One region of the Sulfitobacter sp. KMM 9851 genome, then DNA from elsewhere that is predicted to be linked to it. Evidence: riboswitches for the same ligand, from Rfam matches in the RefSeq annotation. Region 1 holds a riboswitch; the other holds the start of a gene.
The links. Region 1 has a riboswitch for thiamine pyrophosphate ahead of thiD (bifunctional hydroxymethylpyrimidine kinase/phosphomethylpyrimidine kinase). Riboswitches for the same ligand answer to the same signal wherever they lie in the genome.
Positions count from the first base shown of each region.

Region 2: it holds a riboswitch for thiamine pyrophosphate, as region 1 does, so the genes downstream of both, thiB (thiamine ABC transporter substrate binding subunit) here and thiD (bifunctional hydroxymethylpyrimidine kinase/phosphomethylpyrimidine kinase) in region 1, are expected to answer to the same signal.

Region 1 is NZ_JBXUCW010000003.1:9,691-17,490, reverse strand. Features, by position in the region: gene AC1965_RS19085 (HesA/MoeB/ThiF family protein) at 1-811, opposite strand, end outside; gene AC1965_RS19080 (thiamine phosphate synthase) at 808-1,404, opposite strand; gene AC1965_RS19075 (thiazole synthase) at 1,401-2,174, opposite strand; gene thiS (sulfur carrier protein ThiS) at 2,178-2,375, opposite strand; gene AC1965_RS19065 (FAD-dependent oxidoreductase) at 2,359-3,354, opposite strand; gene thiD (bifunctional hydroxymethylpyrimidine kinase/phosphomethylpyrimidine kinase) at 3,354-4,160, opposite strand; TPP riboswitch at 4,218-4,318, opposite strand; gene AC1965_RS19055 (aspartate kinase) at 4,498-5,931, opposite strand; gene AC1965_RS19050 (ectoine synthase) at 5,928-6,329, opposite strand; gene ectB (diaminobutyrate--2-oxoglutarate transaminase) at 6,336-7,628, opposite strand; gene ectA (diaminobutyrate acetyltransferase) at 7,680-7,800, opposite strand, start outside.
Region 2 is NZ_CM169991.1:3,629,004-3,636,803, reverse strand. Features, by position in the region: gene AC1965_RS18005 (helix-turn-helix transcriptional regulator) at 1-377, opposite strand, end outside; gene AC1965_RS18000 (DMT family transporter) at 478-1,350, shown strand; gene cobO (cob(I)yrinic acid a,c-diamide adenosyltransferase) at 1,531-2,136, opposite strand; gene AC1965_RS17990 (DMT family transporter) at 2,252-3,190, opposite strand; gene aroC (chorismate synthase) at 3,201-4,310, opposite strand; gene AC1965_RS17980 (hypothetical protein) at 4,391-5,194, opposite strand; TPP riboswitch at 5,315-5,416, shown strand; gene thiB (thiamine ABC transporter substrate binding subunit) at 5,452-6,429, shown strand; gene AC1965_RS17970 (thiamine/thiamine pyrophosphate ABC transporter permease ThiP) at 6,405-7,800, shown strand, end outside.

The DNA of each region.
Region 1 (7,800 bases):
GTCGTGCTACCGCGTGAACGGGGATTGGTGCCTCGACCACATCGCGCAGTTCGACGACGAAATCTGACGCAACGATGTCGGTTGGTATGATGAAGCCAAGGGCGTCGTCGGGTTCCGCCGCGCCATCAAACCGAAACCCCCCGGTGCAGTAGTTCTGCAAGTCAAAGCTGATCAATTGGCCCAGCGGCGATGGCGTCTGCCCGATCAAATGGTTCAGCGCCATCTGTGCCTGCGCCGCGCCGATCATCCCTACAACGGGGCCCATCACGCCTGCCGTGGCGCAGGTGGCCGCGCGCTCTGGCAAGTCGGGAAACACGGCGCGCAGCGAGGGTGCGGTGCCGCAAAAGCCGCCGACATACCCCGCAAACCCCAATGCTGACGCGCTGATCAGCGGGACCCCTGCTGCGCGGCAGTGGTCAGACAGGATATAGCTGGCGGCGAAACTGTCGGCACAATCCAGCACCACCGTGGATGCGGCGACCAGGGCGGCGGCGTTTGCCGGGGTCAACGGCTGCGGCAGCGTGTCAATCCGGCACTGGCTGTTCAGGCGGCGCAAATGTGCGGCGGCGGCGCTGGCCTTGGGTTGACCAACGTCCTCTTCGTCAAACAGCGTTTGCCGGTGCAGGTTGGACAGCGATACGACATCGCCATCGACAAGCGTTATCCGCCCCACACCTGCCCCTACCAGATAGGACAACACCGGCGCACCCAGACCGCCAGCGCCCACCACAAGAGCATGTGCACCCGTGATGGCGGCCTGCCCCGCGGCACCCACTTCGGGCAGAATCATCTGGCGTGCATATCTGGTCATCGCGTTGCCGCCAGCCATTCGCGCACGCGGGCTTCGGGGCTGTCGTGCAGGGTGATATCTGTCACCGCCGCGACGATATCTGCCCCCGCCGCAAAGGCTCCCGGCGCGCGGTCCACCCGCATTCCGCCGATCGCAACCAACGGCATATCACCGATCAACCCGCGCCACGTGCTCAGCCGATCGACCCCTTGTTCATGCCACTTCATCTTTTTCAGGATGGTGGGATAAATCGGCCCCAGTGCGATGTATTCCGGGTACATGTCCAGCGCGCGCGCCAGTTCGGCCTTGTCATGGGTGCTGATCCCCAGCCGCAGCCCCGCCTGCCGGATTGCTACGATATCGGCGTCTTGCAAATCTTCCTGGCCCAGATGAATGAAATCACACCCCACCTCGATGGCGATGCGCCAGTGATCGTTGATCACCAAGGTACAACCGTGGTCAGCACAGACCGACTTGGCGCGCCGCACATGCGCGCGCAGGGTATCGGTGGATGCGTCTTTCATCCGCAATTGCACCAGCTTCACGCCCAGAGGCACCAATCGCTCCAGCCAATCAGCGCTGTCAAAAATGGGATAGAACCGATCCAGCTTCATGACAAAAACGCCTTTCCGATCACGGGGGTCGACGGGGCGGCCATGTCGCGCGGCTCCATCGGGTCGGCTTGGGCGGCCAGTTGCCCGGCGCGCACGGCGATGGCAAAGGCCTCGGCCATCGCGGCGGGATCGCCCGCGCGGGCCACCGCCGTGTTCAGCAGCACCGCGTCAAACCCCAGTTCCATCGCCTGCGCCGCCTGCGACGGCAGACCCAGACCCGCATCAATCACCAGCGGCACGTCCGGGAAATGCGCCCGCATGGCCCGCAGGCCATAGAGATTGTTCAACCCCATGCCCGACCCGATCGGCGCGCCCCAAGGCATCAGCACCTCGCACCCGGCCTGTAACAATCGGTCTGCGACCACCAAATCCTCGGTGGTATAGGGAAAGACCTGAAAACCGTCCTGCGTCAGGATGCGCGCCGCCTCGGCCAGCCCGAACACATCGGGTTGCAGCGTGTCCTCTTCGCCGATCACCTCCAGCTTGATCCAGTTGGTATCAAAGACCTCGCGCGCCATATGGGCCGTCGTCACGGCTTCTTTGACGCTGTGACAGCCTGCGGTATTGGGCAGCAGATGCACGCCCAAGCCCTTGATCAACTGCCAGAAATCCTGCCCGGCACGGTCGCGCCCGCTTTCCCGGCGTAACGATACCGTGGCGACACTGGCAGCGCTCCGGCGAAAGGCGTCGGCCAGAATTGCAGGGGATGGATATTGCGCCGTGCCCAGCATCAGGCCGTTGGTCAGGGCCACACCGTAAAAATCTCGCATGGTTCAGCCCCCCTGCATCGGGGCCAGCACTTCGACCCGGTCCCCCTCGGCGAGGGCATGATCCGCCCGCGCCGCTCCGGGCACGAATGTGCCGTTCACCGCTGTGGCGACCTTGGCGCTGCCAAAGCCTTGGGCCGCCAGCAGGTCGGCCAGCGTCCCTGTCTCGGCGTCGATCACCGCGCCATTAAGCTGCAATTTCATCCATCGCCTCCGGTATTTTGTTGTCAAAGATCACGTCGGCCACCATGCGCGCCAGCGCCGGGGCCAGCAGGAAACCGTGCCGGTACAACCCATTGGCCCGGATCAGATTGCCCCGGCGCCGGATGCGCGGCAGGTTGTCGGCAAAGGCTGGGCGGCTGTCGACACCAATTTCCAGCACCTCGGCCTCGCCAAAGGCGGGGTTCAGCGCATAGGCCGCGCTGAGCAGTTCCAGCAGGGCGCGCGCCGTCACATGGCCACCTGCCCTGCCTTCCACCATGGTCGCACCCAGCATGAAAACCCCATCGCCGCGCGGCACGATATAAAGCGGCACACGCGGGTGCAGCAGCCGCACGGGCCTGCGCAGATCGACATCGGGGCAGGACAGCACCAGCATTTCGCCTTTAACGCCGCGCAGGTCAGCGATCTGGTTGCGCGCCTGAAACCCCCGGCAGTCTATGGTCAGACTATGGCGCGCAACCTCTTGCGGGTCTGCCTCGGCCACCTCGAACGCCGCGCCATCGGCCACCAGCCCCGCGCGCAATTGATCCAGCGCGTCACGCGGTGCCAGATGCGCCTCGGCGGCAAAAAACAGCCCTTTGTCAAACCGCCCTGCCAAATCCGGCTCTAGGGCTGCGATGCCATCTGCATCCACGTCGGCAAAGCCGGTTGTGCGGCGGGCAAAGCGGCGCAGCTCGGCCTTGTCGCGGCTGGGCGAGACGACAAGCGTGCCGCAGCGCTGCACCGCGCGCGTCTGCGTCGCCCAGAAATCGGCGGCCTCCTGCCCCAGTCTCACAACAGGTTCCTCGGCGGTTTCACCTTCGCAAAACGGGGCAAGCATACCTCCCGCCCACCATGAACAGGCCTGCGGACCGGGGGTGGCATGGCGGTCGATCACCGTTACCACCGCCCCGCGATCCATTAAGGTCCGCGCGACGCAAAGCCCGGCCACACCGGCCCCTATAATCGTAACATCGACCATCACCAGCACCCGTGAAAATGATGCACCGGCCCATGCCCCGCACCGATGTGCAACGTATCGGCGGCGGCAATCGCACCCTGTAGATAGCTGTGTGCCGCCCGCACCGCGCCCGGCATATCCGCCCCCTTGGCCAGCTCTGCGGCGATGGTGGCGGAATAGGTGCAGCCGGTGCCGTGGGTGTTGCGGGTCCGGAGGCGGGGTGCGGTCAGCGTCGTGACCGCGCCGCTGGCGTCGATCAGGTAGTCAACGCAGGTGTCACCCGTCGCGTGACCCCCTTTCATCAAAACGGCCCGCGGCCCCAGCGCCAACAACTGGCGCCCCTGAGCGATGACATCTTCGGGGGACACAGCCTGCGCCGTACCCAGCAGACATGCTGCTTCGGGCAGGTTTGGGGTCAGCAAGGTTGCACATGGCAAAATCCGGCGCAGCAGTGCCTCGGTGGCGCTTGCGTGCAGCAAGGCGTCGCCGGATTTGGCAATCATCACCGGGTCCACGACAACCGGGACAGAACAATCCGCCAGCCGCTCTGCCACAGCGTCGATGATCGACGCTGAAAACAGCATTCCCAGCTTGATCGCGGTAACGGGAATATCCGACAACACCGCGTCAATCTGTGCCACCACCACGGCGGCGGGCAGTTCATGTACATGTGTCACGGTACTGGTGTTCTGCGCGGTCACAGCAGTGATCACGCTCGCGGCATAGACGCCATTGGCCGACATCGCCTTGATATCGGCCTGCACGCCGGCCCCGCCGCCACTGTCGGAACCTGCAATCGTCAGGGCAATCGGGGTCGTGTTGGCCACTGGCACATCTCCATCGTTTTTGGGATATGCCAATGTACGAAACAGCCAGCGCCAGCGATGCGCATGGTACCCGTTCCCTACGCCGGCATGACCCGGATCAGGTTCGACGGGTCGGTGCTGGCACCTCTCAGCCCTGGTGGGCTCCCCGACGGATAATATATCTGCCGCCCGGCCGCATCAGATGCAGGTGGACGATCTGCGCGCACGTTAGTTCGGATTTTTGAGGATCACAACAGGCGAATTACGCAGCGTCAGGCGGCACGTTGCCACGGCCCGAAACGACACCAGCCGCCCCCGCGTTTGCTGGGGCGGCTGGTGGAATTTTGGCAACGAAGGATCAGGCTGCGCGCGGCAGTTGCTTGGCGTCACTTTCGATAAAGGCCCCATGCAGTGCCTTGATCACCGGCTTCAGCGCCTCGCGCTCTACAATGAATTGCACATCGACATTACGCGGACCCTGACTGGCCCCGATGGCGGTACACCCGGCCTCGGCGATGGCCAGCAGACCATTCGACAACACCGACAACCCGTTCAGATCACGCCCGATCACCGCAGCCATTGACACCGTGCGGGTGGTAATCTCGGCGGCGGGAAACACATCCGCCAGATCCTTTTCCACCCGCCGCATGGTTTTCAGCGACGTGTCGAGATAATGCGTGATCGTATTCGCATTCGATACCTTAGACACGATGCGCACGGCGTGGCGTTTGAGGATATCCAAGATCGTGCTGTCATAGCCTTTGACGCCGACCATATCCTGCTCGAACACCTCCAGCGTCACAATATCGAGGCCGGTCACAATCTCGACCGCAGGCGATTTCGCGCGTTCATCGTCGATCAACGTGCCGGGGTCGTCGGGTTCAAATGCGTTGGTCACGCGCAGCGGCACATCGGCTTGGCGCAGGGTCTTTGCCGCTTTGGGGTGGATCGCCTCCATTCCCATGTTCGACAGCTGATCCGCCACGTCATAGTTGGTGCGACCGATCTTTTTGACCGCATCCGCGCCAACCAGCTTGGGGTCGCAGGACGACAGGTGGAATTCTTTGTGAATCAACGCCTCGCGCGCGCCGGTCAGCGCGGCAAGCCGCGAAAACGTCACCTCGGAATAGCCGCGATCATATTCACGCATCAACCCTTCGGTGCATTGCGCATAGCCGGTGACGATGGGCATTTCGATTTGCGGATCAATGCCGTGCATGGCGGTCGTGATGCGCGTATCCAGCGTCACGTCGCCTTCGTCGCGCCAACCGGACAGATCGACAAACCGCGCGTTCACACCGGCACGTTGCAGCAGCATCGTGGTAACAAACGCGGAATGTGCCTCGCCCAGACCGGACAGCAGTTCGCGGATTTGCAACATGTGTTCGGACAGCCGGAAATGGCCGTAGGCACAGAGCCGTTGCAGATCAATCAAACAGTTGCGCGCCCCGTGCGTGCGGTCGGCGACAAAGGCGTCGGCCTGTTCAATGTCGCCCGGATGCTCCAGCACCTCGCGGTGAACCTTTTGCATCTCGCTGGCGACATTGGTCAGCGCATCGTGCCACCCATGCCCAGTGTCGGCATTGGCAAACAGCGCGTAAACACCCGGCGTCCCGGTTTTCTTATGCTCCAGCAGCAGGTCTGTGATGCCGCCAAAGGCGGACACCACAAACATACGACCATAAAGCTCCTTGCCCTTGCGCCCCCCGATAAACAACGTGTCGCGCAGTTGGTTGACGCGGGACATGGAGGTTCCGCCGATTTTCTCAACAGTGTGGGGTAGCTGGGTCATGACGATGGGGCGGCCTCCTCTGCCGGGGCATAAGACCCATCCTCGCGGTGGACCTCGGTGCCGGTCACGGGCGGGTTGAAACAGCACGCCATGTGCAGCTCTTCCTCGGCGCGCAGGATGTGTTTGTCGTTCAGGTTCAAGGCATACATCACACCGGGGGTGATCTGATGTGTCTCACCGGTGGCGATATCGGTGATCGACCCCTTGCCTTTCATGCAATACACGCTCTCAAAGTGGTGCTTGTAGTGGAACGTATGCTCCGACCCGGCCTCAAGCACCGTGATGTGAAACGAAAAGCCCATGCCATCATCGGCCAGCAACATCCGCGTCGATGTCCACTGCGCGTCGGCTACATGACGATCAGTGCCGTTCAATTTGTTGAAATCACGTACAATCATTGTCTATCACTCCGCTGCCATTTTGGTGTTTGCGACAACATCCTGTGTTGCCTTGATCAGGATATCAAACCCTTCGCGCATGATCTGCGATGATGTCGTCAGCGGGGCGAGGAATTTGACAACCTCGTCCTGCGCCCCGGAGGTTTCAATCACCAGACCCAGCTCATACGCCCGCGCACAGATGGCACCTGCCAGATCGCCTGACCCAACATCGACCCCCTGCATCATGCCGCGCCCCTTGAGGCTGGCACCGGGGATGCAATCGGCCACTTCCTGCAAGGCGGTGGTCAGGATCACGGATTTTCCGGCGATCTCTTTTTCAAAGCCATCATCGGCCCAAAACTTCTCAATCGCGACCCGTGCTGTGACAAAGGCATGGGTGTTACCCCGGAAGGTGCCGTTGTGCTCGGCTGGTTTCCAGACGTCATGATCGGGCCGGATCAGCAGTGCCGCAAAGGGCAGACCAAAGCCGGACAGCGATTTCGCCTGTGTGATCATATCAGGCTTGATCCCCGACGCTTCGAAAGAAAAGAAACTGCCCGACCGGCCACAGCCGGCCTGAATGTCGTCGATGATCAGCAGCGCGCCATGTTTGCGGGCGATCTTTTCAATCCCCTGCATCCAGGCATCCGACGCGGCATTCAGCCCGCCTTCGCCTTGGATCGGCTCGAAAATGAACGCCGCCGGGGCATCCACGCCGGACGATGAGTTCGACAGCATCGTGTCGATCAACGCCAGCGTGTCGACGTCTTTGCCCAGTGACCCCTCGAACGGCATATGCGTGACATCGCCCAGCATACCGCCGCCGGCACCGCCGCGTTTACCCGCGTTACCCGTCAGCGCCAGCGCGCCCATGGTCATGCCGTGAAACCCGTTGGTGAACGAAATGACGTTGCGCCGCCCAGTGACCTTGCGCGCCAGCTTGATCGCGGCCTCAACCGCGTTGGTGCCGGTCGGGCCGGTCATCATGATCTTGTACTCCATGCCGCGCGGGACAAGGATGTGATCTTCATAGGCCTTCAGAAACGCGGCTTTGGCATCGCTGTGAAAATCCAGCCCATGCGCGATGCCGTCGCCCGCGATATGGTCGATCAGCGCCGATTTCATGTCGGGGTCGTTGTGGCCATAGTTCAGCGATGAACAGCCAGCCAGAAAATCAATATAGCGATTGCCGCTTTCATCAAACAATTCAGACCCGCGGGCCTTGGTGAACACATTGTCCATTCCGCGGCAATACGAACGTGCCTCGCTCTCGCGGCGGGTGAAAATCGTGGTGTCTTGTGCCATATCTTTGGGCATGGGGTATCCTTTCCCGTTAGGTAGGTTGGGGATTTATCGATGTGTCAGATTTCAGGCAGCGCGTTTGAGCGCGGCAGGATCGGGCAGGCTGATCGTCACCAGATGCTCGGTGGCCTGGGTGCCGCCAAAATGCGTGTCGCGGCGGAAATGCGGGGCATCGTCCAGCGTGCCG
Region 2 (7,800 bases), on a different replicon from region 1:
TCAGGCACCTCCGGCCCCCAGTTCGATGCAAACAACGTCGGCCCCACTTGCGTCGCCTCGGCCAGCTTGCGCGCCGCCCGCTGCGCCGCCTGCACCAGCCCGGTATCGCCGGTGCGCGCGATCATGCTCAACCCCACGGTCACCGCCTCCGCTTCCTCCACATCGAAATTCACCGGCGGCAGGTTATATCCGGGCCGCATGATGTACCCCACACCCGCCGCCCCCTCGATCGGCACCCGCATCCCCTGCAGGCTGGCAATGTCCCGGTAAACCGTGCGCTTGGTCACCTCTAGCGCTTCGGCAATCTGCGCCGCCGTGCAGGGTGCCGAGGCCGCGCGCAACATCTGAATAATCTCGAACATCCGGCTGGATCGCATGGCCATTTCCCCTTTCACACAACCTACCACAACCCTGCTGACAGATACATGTCAGCAGAGTGGCGCTACACTGCTCCTCAGGATCATCGGGGGCCCAAATATGCCAGACCACGCAAGCGCAACGCAGCTCACGGGCCGCTACTCCCTCGGCCTCTTGCTGGTCACCGGGGCGGCGGTGGCATGGTCCACCGCGGGCCTCTTCACCCGGATGATCGATACCGACACCGGCACCATGCTGTTCTGGCGTGGCATGTTCGGCGCGCTGGGCATATTTGCCGTGGCGCTGGCGCTGCACGGGCGGCAGGCTTGGCGCGATCTGGCGCATCTCGGCGCGCCCGGTTGGGGGTTCGCCGTCATTTCTGCCCTTGGCATGTTGTGTTTCATCACCGGCCTGCGCCTGACCACCGTGGCCCATGTCGCCATTGTCTATGCCACCGTGCCGCTGGTCGCCGCCGCCCTTGCATGGCTGCTGCTGTCCGAACGCCCCGCCCGCAGCGCGCTCTGCGCCAGCCTTGTGGCACTAGCTGGTGTTGTGGTGATGGTTGGCATGGGCGGGGATGGCAGCTTGCTGGGCGATCTGCTGGCCTTCGGCATGACCGTGGCGTTGGCCCTGATAATGGTAATCCTGCGCCGCTGGCAAAACATCCCGGTGCTGGCCGCCGCCGCAGTCTCGGCCCTGCTCAGCGGCCTCGCCGCACTCCCCTTTGCCCAAGGGCTGATGGTCACGCCCAGCGATCTGGCCCTGCTCGCCGCCTTCGGCCTGATCAACTCCGCCCTCGGCCTCGCGCTCTTCGCCCTCGGCGCGCGCATGCTGCCCGCCGTCGAAACCGCGCTGATCACCGCGCTGGATGCCCCATTGGCCCCGGTCTGGGTCTGGCTGGTGTTCGCGGAAACGCCCAGCACCCCCACCCTGCTTGGCGGCGCGGTGGTGCTGACGGCTGTGATGTGGCACCTGCGCCAACAGGCGCGTTAAGACTTAAGTAACAAACCCAGCGCGCGCCTTGTTAACCCCACCCTCCGGTGTCCGCCCGCTGTACAGGTGCTGTACGGGGCCTGTACAGGTTGTGCATCGCCCAAACCCCTGTTTTTCAGGCCGTTAACCTACGATTCGCCCGTTTCGGGCAATCCGACCACCGAACTTTGCGCGGGGGCGTTAAAAATCCACCCCGCGCTGCGCTTTGATCCCGGCCTTGAACGGATGTTTCACTTCCGTCATCTCGGTGACCAGATCGGCAAAGTCACAAATCTCCGGCTTGGCATCACGCCCCGTCAAAATCACCGCCGTGCGCTTGTCCCGCGCCTCAAGCCCCGCAATCACCTCGGCAATGCTCAAGTATTCATAGCGGATCGCGATGTTGATCTCGTCCAATACCACAAGGTCAAATTCGCCGCTGGCCATCATCTCGCAGGCCTTGGCGAACGCCGCCTGCGCCGCCGCAATATCGCGTTCCTTGTCTTGGGTATCCCAAGTGAACCCTTCCCCCATCGTGTGCCACTTCACACCGCCGGTCTGTTCAAAAAACAACCGCTCGCCGGTCTTCCACTTGCCCTTGATGAACTGCACCACACCAACACTTTGCTTCCACCCCAAAGCGCGGATCACAACCCCGAAGGCACTGGAGGACTTGCCTTTTCCCGCCCCAGTATGCACCAGAACCAGACCCTTTTCAGGGTCCTGCAACTCGGCCACTTTGGCGCGCTGCTCGGCCTGACGGGCCTGCATTTTGGCTTTGTGCGGGTCTGAATTCGCGTCACTCATGGCTCTCTCCTCGGTCCGGGTTCGTGGCACCATAAGCACCCCCTCTTGCGGGCGAAACCCCACATCTGCGACGCACCCCGCTTCGGCGGGTCGGAGCGGGCCAGCGCATCAGCGCTTACGCCTTGGGGTCCGTCACAGACCGCGCCTTGCCACGCTCGACGCCCAGTTGGCGTTCACGCCAGATCACCAGCACTCCGGCGGCAATAACCAGTAAGGCCCCGCTGAGCATGACAAAGGTCGGCAACTCGGCAAAGAAAATATAGCCGATTACGATGGCAAATATCATCGACGTATAATCATAGGGCGCCAGCATCGACGCCGATCCAAAGCGATAGGCCGACGTAATAAATATCTGCGCAACACCACCGATAAACCCGGCAAGTACCAAAAGCGAAAGAGTCCTCGCGTCAGGCACCACCCAGCCAAACGGCAGGGTCAACAACGCCAGCAACGATGCCGTTACCGAGAAGTAAAACACGATCGCAGCAGTGTCTTCGTGCTGCACCAATTGCCGGATGTGTATCTGCACCAGACTGCGCAACATGGTCGCAATCACAATAAGCAAAGCGCCTATGGTCGCCGTCTGCTCCATCGTGCCGATGTTGCTGAATCGCGGCCACAGGATAATCATCACGCCCAGCAGCCCCACTGCCACCGCGATCACCCGGTAAAACCTGATCTTTTCCCCGAGTAAAACCGCTGCCAGAATGACCGTGAAGATGGGTGTGGCAAAACCGATTGCGGTGACTTCAGGCAAGGGCAGCAGGCCCAGCCCGGTGAATGTCAGCCCCATCGCGGTGGTGCCGAACAATCCGCGCCAAACGTGACCCATCGGGTTGCGGGTTTTCAGCCCCACCGACAGCTTGCCGCGCTGCGCCAGCCAGATCAGGATCACGGGAATGGCAAAGAACGACCGGAAAAACACCGCCTGACCAGACGGCACATCATCGGCAATGGCCTTGATGATGGCAGACATGAAGGTGAACAGTAAAATCGCCATGATCTTTAGCGCGATACCCAGCGCCGGGCGGGCAGAAAAATCGTCGACCTTCATGGCAGGTGCCTCACGCCTGTGGCCCGATCCGTCCACGGTTGGTGCCGATCTGGCCGCGGTGCAGCAGCAGGTGATCCAGGATGACACAAGCCATCATCGCCTCACCCACCGGGACGGCGCGGATGCCGACGCAAGGGTCGTGTCGGCCCTTGGTGATGATCTCGGTCTCTTCGCCCTGTTTGGTGATGGTGCGCCGCGTGGTCAGGATGCTTGATGTCGGCTTGACCGCGAAACGCACCACAACATCCTGCCCGGTGCTGATCCCGCCCAGAATACCGCCCGCGTGGTTCGAGGAGTATTGCGGACCATCCGGCCCCATGAATATCTCGTCTGCGTTCAACTCACCTGTCAGCATTGCCGCCGACATGCCTTCGCCGATTTCGACACCCTTGACGGCGTTTATACTCATCATTGCGGCGGCCAGATCGGTGTCTAGCTTGCCATAGACCGGCGCACCCAACCCGGCAGGCACGCCGCGCGCGACCACTTCGATTACCGCGCCCACGCTGCTACCCGACTTGCGCAGCCCGTCCAGATATTCGGCCCAGTCGACAGCCGCCCCGGCATCGGGCACCCAGAACGGGTTTTGTTCGATCTGATCCCAGTCGAACGCCTCACGGTCGATCTTGTGCGGGCCCATCTGCGCCATGTAGCCGGTAATATCCACATTTGGCGCCAAGAGCTTGATCGCCTCGCGGGCCAGACCCCCGGCGGCAACCCGTGCTGCCGTTTCGCGCGCCGACGACCGTCCGCCACCACGGTAGTCCCGGATGCCGTATTTCTGGAAATAGGTGATGTCGGCATGGCCGGGGCGGAACTTGTCCTTGATATCCCCGTAATCTTTGGACCGCTGATCGGTGTTCTCGATCATCAACTGCACCGGCGTGCCGGTGGTCACCCCTTCAAAGGTGCCCGACAGAATGCGTACCTCATCCGCCTCGCGCCGCTGGGTGGTGTATTTGTTCTGCCCCGGTTTTCGCTTGTCCAGCCACTGCTGGATCATGGCCTCGTTAATCGGCACGCCGGGCGGGCAGCCGTCAATGGTCGCACCCAACGCGGGCCCGTGGCTTTCACCCCAGGTGGTGACCCGATACAAATGACCAAAGCTGTTCAGGCTCATGCGCGTTCTCCCAGTTCAAGGAACGGCATAAAGCGATGCCCCGCGCTTGCCAAGGGCGGCAGGGCGCGGGGCAATAGATATCAGTAATCCAAGCTGGTGAAGAGGTTGCGAGCGCCGCGAAAGGCTGTGGGCTTTGCCGCCCAGCCGCCCAATGGAATACTAACCGTCAAGGCGACTTGGTGCGCATAGGCGCGATTTGAGAGTGCCGATGAAAAGCGACTCAGTTCGCCAGTCAGGTATATTGGTTGTCCTGCGGCAGCTGATAGGCTGCCGATGTCATAGGTCAGGCCCAGTCTGAAGGCGTCAACTTCAACTTTTGACCCATAATTGTAATAGTAATCACGCTGGGCCTCGAAAAAGACATGGGCGTTATCAGACAGGTCGTGACCCAGATTCAGGCCAGCACTGTGCCAGTTGTCATATCCTCCAACCGCTCCGCGCAACTTTGCATTCCGCCCCGCGAAGGCGTTGTATGTGAACGTGCTGATAGTCCCGCGCACTTCGATGCCGCGAGACACATTACTGTCGTCAACGCCGCCGAACAAGCTGGCCGAAGTGTCATTGTAATGGCCATAAACACCGACTGCAAAGGCATCCGAGAGCTGGTAAAGCAAACGCAAGCCGGTTGTTTTGGCTTCAGATGAAGTTTGGGGGCCAAATTTCTGATTGGTGTAAGCCAGAAACACTTCCCCCAGCACATCATCGTAGGAAAACGCGGTAGTTGATGACACTCTATGCGTGTTTCTTTTTCGGTCCCGGAAATCGTCATGCTCATGCGCATAGGTCAAAGAAACGATAGTTCCGCCATATTCAAAACCTTGCGCGGATGCCGATGTGCCCAGTGTCAGTGCCGTTATGGCCGCCGTAACAATGCCTGATCTCATGAGTATGCCTTATGGAAAATTTAATACTTTCACGAGCCTACGTGAAACTGAGTTAACAACACATGCTCAGGTTTTAATATTGAGTATCTGTTGCGCGTCGGGATCACCTGTACTACGTCTGGGTTTACCTCGGGGGGCCGCAAGGCTGAGATACGCATGATGCGTGGACCCGTTGAACCTGAACCGGTTAACACCGGCGGAGGGAAGGTCTGGACATCCATCCAACACTTTTCTGACGCCGCATAATGGAGGATGCCATGAAGTATCTTACACTTGCAGCGGGCCTGATGGGCGCCTCGGCGGCAATTGCCGAGACGCCAGAACTGACGGTCTATACCTACGACAGTTTTGTGTCTGAATGGGGACCAGGCCCGGCTATCGAGGCGCAGTTTGAACAGGTCTGCGAGTGCGATCTGAAATTTGTCGGCATGGGCGACGGTGCGGCCTTGCTGGCCCGGCTCAAGCTGGAAGGCAACCGGTCTGACGCGGATATCGTGCTGGGGTTGGACACCAGCCTGATTGCCACAGCCAAACAAACCGGCCTGTTTGCGCCCAGTAACACCAGCGCCGAATTCAACCTGCCAATCAGCTGGGACGACGATATCTTTGTGCCCTACGACTGGGGCTATTTCGCTTTTGTCCACAATGCCGATCTGACCGCACCTGCAAATTTCAAAGCGCTGGCGGAAAGTGATCTGAAAATCGTGATTCAGGACCCGCGTTCCTCGACCCCCGGTCTGGGGCTGCTGATGTGGGTCAAGGCGGCCTATGGTGACGATGCGCCTGCCATCTGGGAGGGGCTGGCAGACAACGTCGTGACGGTGACCAAAGGCTGGTCCGAGGCGTATGGGCTGTTCCTTGAGGGCGAGGCAGACATGGTGCTGAGCTATACCACCTCGCCGGCCTATCATCTGATCGCGGAAGACGACGACAGCAAGGCGGCAGCGCTCTTTGACGAAGGTCATTACATGCAGATCGAAGTCGCGGGAAAATTGGCAGCTTCGGATCAGCCTGATCTTGCCGATCAGTTCCTGTCTTTTCTGGTGTCCGACGCGGCGCAATCGGTGCTGCCCACGACCAACTGGATGTATCCCGCCGTGACGCCCCAAGGGGGTTTGCCCGCAGGGTTTGACGGCATGATCATTCCGGGCAAGGCGCTGCTGTTGCCCAGCGATGATATTCCCACATTGCGCGATAAGGCTCTGGAAGAATGGCTGACCGCCCTGTCTCAATAGCTTGTGAAGCAGGGGTGACCGCGGCGGCGCTTGTCGCCGTGCTCATCCTGTCAGCGTTATTCGCGGTGTTCTCCGGCGCCGAAGTGGGCAGCGGATTGGGGGCAGCCGACTGGGCGGCGATCCGGTTTACTGCCTATCAGGCAATGCTGTCGGCGCTGATTTCGGTCGTTCTGGCGGTGCCGGTAGCCCGGGCGCTGGCGCGGCGACGCTTTGTCGGGCGCGGGGCGTTGATCACGCTGCTCGGTGCGCCGTTCATTCTGCCAGTGATCGTCGCGGTTATCGGCGTGCTTACGATCTTTGGCCGCTCGGGCGTTTTGAACCAATTGGGCGCCATGCTGGGTCTGCCCAGCCTGTCGATCTACGGGCTTCAGGGTGTGGTGCTGGCGCATGTGTTCTTTAACCTGCCGCTGGCCACGCGGCTGCTGCTGCAAGGCTGGCAAAGCATCCCGGCAGAGCGGTTTCGTCTTGCAGGTCAATTGCAACTGACGCCGCGTGCGGTGTTTTTGGCGCTGGAGTGGCCGATGCTGCGGCAAGTGCTGCCGGGCGTTGCTGCGCTTATCTTTGTGATCTGCCTGACGAGTTTTGCGGTGGCGCTGACGCTGGGGGGCGGGCCCCGCGCAACGACGGTTGAACTGGCGATCTATCAGGCGTTCCGATTTGATTTCGACCTTGGGCGGGCGGCCTTGCTGTCTCTCGTGCAATTGTTGCTGGCGGGCACCGCCGCGGTGCTGGCGCTGTGGTTGATCCCGGCCATTTCATTGGGTGGCGGGCTTGACCGCGCAATCCGGCGTTGGGATGCACGCGACGGTGGGCAACGCCTGCTGGATATCGCCGTCATCACACTGGCCGCGCTGTTTCTATTGCTGCCGATGGTGGCGGTCGTGCTGCGCGGAGTGGTCGGGTTGCCGCAGTTGCCGCTGTCGATCTGGCAGGCCACGGTGAACACGCTGCTGGTTGCAGGGCTAAGCGTGCTGGTGCTGGCCGCGCTGGCCCTGCCGATGGCCGGATGGATCGCCAGTCGCCAGCGTGGCGGCGTCGAGGCGATCGGCCTGCTGGGCCTTGCCGCCTCGCCGTTGATGATCGGTACGGGCTGGTTCATCTTGCTAAACCCGGTGTTGGATCCAGCCCTGCTGAGCCTGCCTGCCACGGCTTTGGTCAATGCGCTGATGGCACTGCCGTTTGTGCTGCGTATCCTCGTGCCCCGGCTGCGCGACACGTTGAGCGATTACGGGCGACTGACGCAGATGCTGCACCTGACGGGCTGGCCGCTCTGGCGTTGGGTGATCTTGCCACGCATGCGGATGCAATTAGGCTTTGCTGCCGGGCTTACGGGGGCAATGTCGGTTGGTGATCTGGGCGTGATTGCGCTGT